3 regions of the Pseudarthrobacter sp. PH31-O2 genome follow, and region 1 is predicted to be linked to each of the others. Evidence: riboswitches for the same ligand, from Rfam matches in the RefSeq annotation. Region 1 holds a riboswitch; each other region holds the start of a gene.
What was found. Region 1 has a riboswitch for S-adenosylmethionine ahead of QMG72_RS00520 (aminotransferase class V-fold PLP-dependent enzyme). Riboswitches for the same ligand answer to the same signal wherever they lie in the genome.
Positions count from the first base shown of each region.

Region 2: another riboswitch for S-adenosylmethionine. It lies ahead of QMG72_RS05200 (bifunctional o-acetylhomoserine/o-acetylserine sulfhydrylase); the one in region 1 lies ahead of QMG72_RS00520 (aminotransferase class V-fold PLP-dependent enzyme).
Region 3: another riboswitch for S-adenosylmethionine. It lies ahead of QMG72_RS13515 (DUF1737 domain-containing protein); the one in region 1 lies ahead of QMG72_RS00520 (aminotransferase class V-fold PLP-dependent enzyme).

Region 1 is NZ_JASIST010000001.1:127,440-130,704, forward strand. It holds gene QMG72_RS00520 (aminotransferase class V-fold PLP-dependent enzyme) at 40-1,518, opposite strand; SAM riboswitch class IV at 1,553-1,666, opposite strand; gene hisN (histidinol-phosphatase) at 1,773-2,585, opposite strand; gene rsgA (ribosome small subunit-dependent GTPase A) at 2,638-3,265, opposite strand, start outside.
Region 2 is NZ_JASIST010000002.1:298,499-301,763, reverse strand. It holds gene metX (homoserine O-acetyltransferase MetX) at 1-221, opposite strand, end outside; SAM riboswitch class IV at 233-348, opposite strand; gene QMG72_RS05200 (bifunctional o-acetylhomoserine/o-acetylserine sulfhydrylase) at 428-1,744, opposite strand; SAM riboswitch class IV at 1,809-1,924, opposite strand; gene QMG72_RS05195 (VOC family protein) at 2,141-2,779, shown strand; gene QMG72_RS05190 (CPBP family intramembrane glutamic endopeptidase) at 2,924-3,265, opposite strand, start outside.
Region 3 is NZ_JASIST010000008.1:156,476-159,740, forward strand. It holds gene QMG72_RS13510 (ATP-grasp domain-containing protein) at 1-860, opposite strand, end outside; SAM riboswitch class IV at 1,404-1,518, shown strand; gene QMG72_RS13515 (DUF1737 domain-containing protein) at 1,532-1,852, shown strand; gene QMG72_RS13520 (rhodanese-like domain-containing protein) at 1,849-2,259, shown strand; gene QMG72_RS13525 (O-succinylhomoserine sulfhydrylase) at 2,260-3,265, shown strand, end outside.

The DNA of each region.
Region 1 (3,265 bases):
CCGGCGCCGCCGGAGCCAGCGCCGCCGCACCGGCGGCCGTTAGTCCAGCGTGCAGGGCGCCGCCCCGGCCGTGCCGGGGGTATTGGGGGCCCAGTGCGGGTAGCTGCGGGTGTCGTTGGACGGTACCCAGCGGCCTGCGTCCACCACGTAGTCCCAGCCGAGGCCGTTCCCGAGCAGCTCCCGGACTCCGGTGAGCAGCCGCTGGGCGTCATCAAGCCTGGAGCCCAAACCGAAGCTTGCCCGAAGCGACCCCGAGGGCAGGCCAAGCCGCCGGAGCAGCGGATGCGCGCAAAACCTGCCGTCGCGCAGCCCCATACCGTGCTCGGCGGACAGGTAGGCTGCCACCAGGCCCGCGTCGTAGCCTTCCACCGAGAAGTTGACGACGCCGATGGTGCCGGCGCCGGGAAGGGTTTGTGACCCGGTGCCCGCCCCCGGCCCTGCAGCCGCGTCGAAGGTACCGCTGTCGGAGAAGATCTGGTGGACCGTCACACCGTCGATCCGGGCGAGGCCCTCCACCAGGAAGGACCGGATGGCGTTCTCGTGCGCGTGCCACTGGTCCGGGTCCAGCCCGGCGATGATTTGCGCGGCCCGGGCCAGGGTGGCGGCGCCGAGCACGTTCGGGGATCCGCCCTCATGCCGGGCGGGTCCCGTGGTCCAGCTGACGGTGTCGATCCGGGCGTCCTGGACGGCCCCGCCGCCCGCGAGGTGCGGGATGCCGGCGTCGAGCCAGTCGGGACGCCCGATCAGGACGCCGGCACCGAAGGGTGCGTAGAGCTTGTGCCCCGAGAAGGCGATGTAGTCGAGATCGTCCGTGGAGACGTTGATCCGCCGGTGCGGGGCCAACTGGGCGGCGTCGACGACGATCCGGGCGCCGTAGTCGTGCGCCAGCGCTGCCAGGGCGCGGATAGGCAGGATCTCGCCGGTGACGTTGGAGGCACCGGTCACGGCAAGCAGGCTGACGCCGCCGTGTGCGAGTTCCTCGCGGAGCAGCTCCAGGGTGGCCGCGAGGGTGGGGGCGGCAATGACGCTGCGGTGGGGTACCCGCTGCCAGGGCAGGAGGTTGGCGTGGTGTTCAATGTCGAGGTAGAGCACCTCGCCGGTATGCTCGCCGTTGACGACCGGCAGGCAGCCGGCCAGCAGGTTCAGCGAATCAGTGGTGTTCCTGGTGAAGATCACCGCATCGTCCGGCCGGCCGCCAACGAAGTCGCGGACAATCCCGCGGGCGTTCTCGTAGACCGAGGTGCTGATCTGGGAGGCATAGCCGGCGCCGCGGTGGACGCTGGCGTAGAACGGCAGGATCTCGTTGAGGTAGGCCGAGACCACGGACAGCGCCGGAGCCGAGGCACCGTAGTCCAGGTTGGCGTAGCGGACATGTCCGCCCTGGATGAGAGGCGCCTGGATCTCGGCGCCGGTCACCGCGGCCAGCGGCCGGCGGGCAACGGCGAACCGCGGATCGGGATGTGCCGGACCGGTGTCGGCCTGAACCTCGGCGGCGGCAGGAATGGTGGCAGTCGTCATGGGACCTCGCTCGAAAAGGACCCCACGCACCGGGGATCCGCGCTTGCCGGGTCCGTTCCGGACCGGCCAGGTCGTCACCCGGGGCACCCCGCCGCGAATGGAGGGTTGCCGGCCAGCAAACCGGGGTTTAGCGCTGGCACTCGTGACCTGGTTCGAGCCTAGGCCATGCCGGCTTCCGTGGAAAAGGCAGGGCAGGATTGTGAAGTCCTTTGTGACGGGCCGGTACCGAAGCTGCCGAACGGCGCCGGACGCGCTTACAGCAGGTCGTCCAGCCCGGGGTTCAGACGCTTGAGGACTTCGGAGTGCAGAATGGAGTTGGTCGCGAGGGCGTTGCCGCCGAAGGGACCGTCTTCTCCTTCGAGGGAGGTAAAGCGGCCGCCGGCCTCGGTGACGATCGGAACCAGCGCGGCCATGTCGTAGAGGTTGAGTTCGGGTTCGCAGGCGATATCAACGGCACCTTCCGCCACCAGGCAGTAGGACCAGAAGTCGCCGTAGGCGCGGGTCCGCCACACCTCTTCGGTGAGCCCCAGGAACTCGTCAAGGTTGCCGCGCTGCTTCCAACCTCCCAGGCTGGAATATGACAGCGAGGCATCCGGCAGGCTCGCGACGTTGGAGACCTTCAGCCGGGTTGCGGCCGCCAGTGAACGGCCCATGTACGCACCGGCGCCTTTTGCCGCCCACCAGCGCTTTCCCAGCGCCGGGGCACTGACAACGCCGACCACCGGCTCGCCCTCATCGACGAGGGCGATCAGCGTCGCCCAGACCGGGACGCCGCGGACGAAGTTTTTGGTCCCGTCAATCGGGTCGATGATCCAGCGGCGGGAGCCGTGGCCGGAACTGCCGAACTCCTCCCCGAGCACGGCGTCGCGGGGCCGGGACCGCGACAGCTGGCCACGGATGGCCTCCTCGGCGGATTTATCGGCGTCAGTGACCGGCGTCAGGTCCGGCTTCGTCTCGATCCGAAGGTCGAGCGCCTTGAAGCGGCTCATGGTCTGGGCATCTACGGAATCTGCCAGGACATGGGCAAGGCGCAGGTCGTCGTTGTAGCTCGAAGCGGGTTGACTCATGCTTCCAAACTACCGTCAAAGCGGGCAGGGAAGCGGTAGGCGCCGCGGCCTGCTAGGAGACGGTGCCCAGTTCCTTAACGTCCTGGGCTTCCAACCGCGGGTCTGTCCCGAGCAAACGGCGCAGTGAGGCGAGCCTGGCCGGACCGGATTCTCCTGCCTGGCCGGAGGCCACCCAGGCGTCCACGCCGCAGTTGACGGCGCTGGAATCGTGCTTGCAGCCCCGTTCGCAGTCGTCGGTGCCGGGCTCGAGGTCGGGGAAGGACCGCAGGATCCGGTCCGGGTCCACATGCGCGAGCCCGAAGGAGCGGATGCCCGGGGTGTCGATGATCCAGCTCCCCGCCGGCGCATCGTTGACTTTGAGGGCCAGCGCGGAGGATGAGGTGTGGCGGCCGCGCCCGGTCACGGCGTTGACACCGCCGGTGGCGCGTTCGGCGCCGGTGAGGGCGTTAACCATGGTGGACTTGCCGACGCCGGAATGGCCCAGCATCACGGTGACCTTCCCGTCGAGGTAGGCGCGCAGCTGTGCGACGGCGTCCTTGTCCAGCCGGGCGGAGAGCCCGTCATCGGAGCGGGCATCGATGCCCGAGGCGGCGGAGTCCGCCGTCTTGGAAATAATCACCGGGAAAGCAAGGTGCTGGTAGTTGGCGAGGAGCTCGGCAGGATCCTTGACGTCGGCTTTG
Region 2 (3,265 bases), on a different contig from region 1:
TTGGAGCGTTCGGCGTTGAGGGTCCCCCATGTTTCGTAGCCGAGGGTGGCGTCCGGCAGCCGGGCGCCGGATTCGAGAACCAGGTCACCGATCCGGAGGTACCGGACGGTTCCGTCCGGCACAGCCGCGCCGTCCGCGGCGACGCTGCCGCCGGGGTCCGGGGCATGGGAATGGGAGGTCTTGCTTGCGGCTTCACCCTGGCGGGTGGCGGCAATCGTCATGTGAGGACCTAACTTCGCGCTTGCCCGCCGGCAGCTCACCGGCAGGCCAGGTCTTCACCCGGGGCACCCCGCCGCAAATGGAGGGTTGCCGGCCAGCAAGCCGGGGCTGTCGCTGGCACTCATGACCTCCCCTGAGTGTACGAAATGCGGCCGCCCGGTGGCGAAGAATGTGACGCCCGTGTGACTTCCCCCCGGGGAACGGTTGGTCAGACGGTCTTGGCGGCGCGGAAACCGGCATCCAGGTCGGCGAGGATGTCGTCGATGTGCTCCAGGCCGACGGAGAGCCGCACCAGGCCGGGGTTCACCCCGGCAACGACCTGCTGCTCCGGCGAGAGTTGGCTGTGTGTCGTCGACGCCGGGTGAATGACCAGCGAGCGCACATCGCCGATATTAGCGACGTGCGAGTGCAATTCAAGGGCGTCCACAAAGCTCTTGCCGGCCTCGGCTCCGCCGGCGATGTTAAAGGAGACAACGGCGCCGGTCCCCTTCGGTCCGTACTTGCGGCCGCGCTCGAACCAAGGGCTGGACGGCAGGCCGGCATAGGCGACGGATTCGACGTCGTCCCTGGCCTCCAGCCATTCGGCGACCCGGCCGGCGTTGGCAACGTGCCGCTCCATCCGCAGGCTAAGGGTCTCGATGCCTTGGGCGATAAGGAAGGCGTTGAACGGGGACACCGCAGAGCCCAGGTCGCGCAACAACTGCACGCGCGCCTTGAGGATATAGGAGAGGTTCGCGCCGAGGGCACCGTCCACGCCGAGGTCCCGGGCGTAGACCAGCCCGTTATAGCTGGGATCCGGGGTGTTGAAGCCGGGGAACCGTTCCGGGTCCTTGCCGAAGTCGAAATTGCCCGAGTCCACTATCACGCCCGCGATCGCCGTTCCATGGCCGCCGAGGTACTTGGTGGCCGAATGCACCACAATGTCCGCACCCCACTCGATCGGCCGGATAAGGTACGGCGTGGAGAGGGTGTTGTCTACGATCAGCGGGACACCGGCCGCGTGGGCCACCTGGGAGATGCCCTCAAGATCCAGCACGTCCTGGCGCGGGTTGGAGACCACTTCGCCAAAAAAGAGCTTGGTATTGGGCTGCACGGCGTCACGCCACTGTGCCAGGTTGTCCGGGTCCGCCACGAAGGTCACGGAAATGCCAAACTTCTTCAGTGTGTGCGCCAGCAGGTTGTAAGTACCGCCGTAAAGGCTGGGACTTGCCACCACGTGGTCTCCGGCTTCGGCGACATTCAGGATGGCCAGGGTCTCCGCCGCCTGTCCGGAGCTCAGCAGCAGAGCCGCGAGTCCGCCTTCCAGGCTGGCAACCCGCTGCTCCACGGCATCCTGGGTGGGGTTGCCGATCCTGGTGTAAATGGGGGCCAGCTCCGCCAGGGCAAAGCGGTTCGCGGCACTCTCGGCGCTGGGGAACACAAACGACGTCGTCTGGTAAATCGGCAGCGAGCGGGCGCCGGTGGCGCTGTCGGGCTCCTGGCCGGCATGGATCTGACGGGTTTCGAAGGACCAGGCACTTGACATCGGGACACTCCTTAGGGGAGCGGGCACAGCCTGAGCCTGGGCACCGTGGCCCGGGCCCGTGCTGGCGCCGCGCTTGCCTCCCGGCGGGCGCCGGACGGCCAGGTCCTCACCCGGGGCACCCCACCGCGATACGAGGGTTGCCGGCCAGCAAGCCGGGGCTGTGCGCTGGCACTCATGACCTCACCCCAGTCTAGGAACCGGTTGCAGGCGGTGGATAGCTTTATGACAAAGATGAAGCTGGCCCGGCCGCGGCGCTGCTGATGCCATGCCAATGCGGCCACGTGTGCTGCCAAGTGTGCTGCCGAGAGTGTGGCCGGAACAGTCCGGATCCGACCCCAACTGCCAGTAAGGGTACCCTAAGCTGAGAGGCGCATCACAAAGTGCCAAGATGATGGCATGCGCATGGATCACGTCTCTTACGCCTGTGAACAAGATGGCCTCGCTGCCACCACCGAACGAATTGCGTCTGCCCTCGGCGTGGAAGCCGTGAAGGGCGGAGTACACCCCCGATTCGGGACCCGCAACATGATCATCCCGCTAGCGGGACACAAGTACCTCGAGGTGGTGGAGGTCCTGAACCACCCGGCCTCCGACAAGGCCCCCTTCGGCCAGGCCGTCCGCGCCCGCTCCGAAGCCGGCGGCGGCTGGATGGGCTGGTGTGTGGAGGTCGACGACCTCGCCCCGTTCGAAGTCCGGCTCGGCCGCGCCGCCGTCAACGGCAACCGCAAGTTCCCGGACGGCCGGGAGCTGGTCTGGAAGCAGATTGGCATCCTTGGGCTCATCGCCGATCCCCAGGTCCCGTACATGCTCAAATGGGAAGGCGATCCGGAACTCCACCCGTCGAAGGCCTACGAGGGCAACGTCAAAATGTCCGCCCTCACGATTGCCGGTTCGGCCGAGCGCGTCACCGAATGGCTCGGCGTTCCGGTGGAGAAGCCGCTCGAAGACGTGGCCGTGCACTGGATTGCTCCGCGCGGGACACCCGGCATCCTCTCCGTCACGTTTGAGACGGCCTCCGGAGCCGTCACCATCTGAGGCTTCACCGCCCCACACTTCGGCCGCCATCAGCGGGTGTCAACGACGTCACCCACCGATGGTGGCCGAAATTCTTAAAGCACGCACAGCGCCGCCGCCGCCGTGCCCCGCAGAACCCCTCCCCCGCAGAGCCCCTCCGGCGGCTCAGCCCAGGCCGATGGCCTTGCCAAAGAGGCTGAAGCCGACGAAGGCCACGGTGTCCAGCACCGCGTGGGCGATCACCAGCGGCATCACCCGCCGCGTTCGGGTGTACACCAGTGCAAAAACGACGCCCATGATCGCGTTGCCGATGAACGGGCCGAAGCCCTGGTACAAATGGTAGCTGCCGCGCAGCATGGAACTGGCGAAGATGGCCAACGGCAGGCTCCAGCCGAACTTGCCGAGCCGGTCCAGCAGGTAGCCCACCACAATCACTTCCTCCACGATCCCGTGCCGGACCGCGGAGAGGATGAGCACCGGCACCGTCCACCAGTAGGAATCGAGGGC
Region 3 (3,265 bases), on a different contig from region 1:
GCATCGAGCAGCTCAGGCGCGAGTCCGCTGTTCGATCCGAAGCGGGCGTTCACCGCCAGAACCACGGGTGTCCCGTCGGCGCGTCGACGAACGTCCACCTCCACAGGCCCCGTGAGGCCCAGCGCGCGGACCGCAGCCATCGCCACGTTGCCCACGTCGATCGCTTCGCCCGCCTCGGCCCGGCGAGTGGTCACGGCGTTGCCAACGATGCGGTCCGCCGGCCCAACCTTCGCCACAACAACCGCAAACGGCGCGGCACCGTTGTGCGCCGGTGTTCCGAAAACCATGGGCCGGTACTCGTTTCCGGGGATGAATTCCTGGACGATGCGGCTGTCCGGCAGTCGCTGCCAGTCCATTTCCGTGCGGCCATCGACGACTGTCACGACCCGGCCGCCTCGGGACGCCCGGGGTGAGACGACGACCGGTCCGCCCAGGGCGGCCATTGCAGCGTCCGCACCGGCGAAGTCGCTGGGCACGCCGAACCGGGGCACGGGAACGCCCGCTGCATGTAGTTGCCAGGCCGTAAAGAGCTTGTCATGGGCCAACGCCACCGGGCCCGGATCGCCGATCATCACACGTACGTCCGCTCCGAACGCCGCCCGGAACGCGGCGAGCTGCGGCAGTTCCTCGCTGACCGTGGGAATGACAAGATTGATGCCTTCCTGGCTAACCAGTCGCCGAAGTGCTGATACCCGTTCCGCGTCCGTCGCGTGCGGGACGGGGAACACCGTGAATCCTGCCCCGTCCGGCAGCTCGAGGATGTCCGTCCCGAGGACAGGAATGTCGCGCGCTTTCAGTTGGGCCGCGATGGCCTGGCCCGCAGGGCCGCAGGCGCCGGTGACCAATACGCGCGGCCTCACCGCTGTGCCGTCCTGGCAGCCCGGACCCGGCCATCGCCGCCGGCGTCCGCACCGGAGGGCCGGTTCGGAATCAACCCTTCCGTTACCTGGCGGCCGGGTGTGCTGATAACAGCGGCCAAGGCCGTGCTCAGGAGAATAATGAGTAGAACATATATCGCGGCCATAGCAGTCCCCTTCCCTTGTTAAAGGCCCGGCAGTCGACGGCGCCGCACCGGCCTAACTGGCTGGATCATCAGAGCCGGCCGCAAAACTGAGCGATCCTCGGATGGCGTTTTAGGGCCTGGCGACTTCCGTGGCGCTGGTCCTTCAGTAAAGTCGCGCCGACTGCCAAAAGTCCCGAGTAGGAACTACCCGAAAGCCTCCCCGGTTCAAATTCGAGGCCCCGGGGGTTTGTACCTGTGTGCAATCCCCCGAGTACGTGGATGGGGACGCTGGCATGACCGCTGGCGAATGGCTTATGAACAAACCTCCGTTTCCACCCCGCTCCTTAACATGACGGCCGCCGCCGTGCGGTCCGGCGTCACAGGTGTTACGTTCTTTGGGAGTAATGAGAACCGGCGCCAAGCCCTGACTGGCCGGTCGGCAACCCTCCCTTCCGCGGCGGGGTGCCTCAGGTGAGTACTCGGCATATCGACCATTCGAGCTGCAAGCGTGAAAGAAGGAGATCCGTCATGCCTGACGCGTCCACCGCTGCTGTCCCCCGGACAGCAGCGAACAAAGCCCCGGCCCCGTCCCCCGCAGTCGCCGGTGCCGCCGAGCAGAAACTGCTGTACCGTCTGTTCACCGGAGCCGATGACCGCGCCTTCTGCGAGCGTGTATCGGCCGCCCTCACCGAGGGCTACGTTCTGCACGGCGGCCCGGCTGTCACGTTCAACGGCAGCAACGTCGTCGTGGCCCAGGCACTTGTGCTGCCGGCGGCGATCGCCAACGCCGATGCGGCCGTCGCCAGCGCCGTGGACGATCTCGACTTCGACGGCGGGGGCCACGCGTGAGCTACGCCGGGGACCTCAGCCCGCAGGAGGCCTGGTCCAAGCTCGGGGACGGCGCCATCCTGGTGGACGTCCGCACCGAGGGTGAATGGGCCAGCGCCGGAATTCCGGACACCAAAGCGACGGAGAATGATCCGCTCTTCATCCAGTGGAGCCTCGCCGGCGGCATCCCCAATTCGCAGTTTCTGGCGCAACTGAGACAACAGGCCCCCGAAGCCGGCGGCACCGAATTGTTGTTCCTGTGCCGCTCGGGCGCGCGCTCCGTCGCGGCCGCAATCGTCGCCACCGAGGACGGTTTTACCTCCTTTAACATCCTTGAGGGCTTTGAGGGCGAACCCGACGGCGAGGGCCAACGCACTGTCAACGGCTGGAAAAACCGCGGCCTCCCCACCAATCTCGGAAGACACTAAGTGACATTCAACCCTGATGCCGCCGACTGGAGCGCGGACACCCAGGCCGTCCGCGGCGGACTCGACCGCACCGGATTTCAGGAGACGTCAGAACCGGTCTTCCTGAACTCCGGCTTCGTCTACGAATCGGCGGCCGCCGCGGAACGCGCCTTCGCCGGCCACGACGAGCGTTTCGTCTACTCCCGCTACGGCAATCCCTCTGTGGCGACGTTCCAGGAGCGGCTCCGGCTGCTCGAAGGCACCGAGGCCTGCTTTGCCACGGCGTCGGGCATGTCCGCTGTCTTTACTGCCCTGGGTGCCCTGTTGGCCGCCGGCGACAGGGTGGTGGCGGCCCGATCGCTGTTCGGCTCATGCTTTGTGATCCTGAACGAGATCCTGCCCCGCTGGGGCGTCGAGACGGTCTTCGTTGACGGCCCGGACCTGGTGCAGTGGCGCGAGGCGCTCGCCAAACCCACCACTGCTGTCTTCTTCGAGTCGCCCTCGAACCCAATGCAGGAAATCGTGGATATCGCGGCAGTGAGCGAAATGGCGCACGCGGCCGGGGCGACGGTCGTCGTCGATAATGTCTTTGCCACTCCCCTGCTGCAGCGCTGCGGGGAGCTCGGCGCGGACGTGATCGTCTACTCCGGCACCAAGCACATCGACGGCCAGGGTCGCGTCCTTGGCGGCGCGATCCTGGGCACCAGGGATTTCATCGAGGGCCCGGTCAAGCAGCTGATGCGCCATACCGGCCCGGCACTCTCGGCCTTCAACGCATGGGTGCTGACCAAGGGCCTGGAGACGATGGCCCTGCGGGTGAACCACTCCTGTGCCTCCGCGCTGCGGCTGGCCGAGTGGCTTGAGGAGCAACCCGCGGTCAGCTGGGTCAAGTACCCGCTGCTGCAGTCCCACCCGCAGCATCAGCTGGCCGCCCGGCAGATGAAAGCCGGCGGCACCGTGCTGACCTTCGAGCTCGCCGCGTCCGCCGGGCATTCGGCGAAGGAGGCTGCGTTCGCGCTGCTGGACG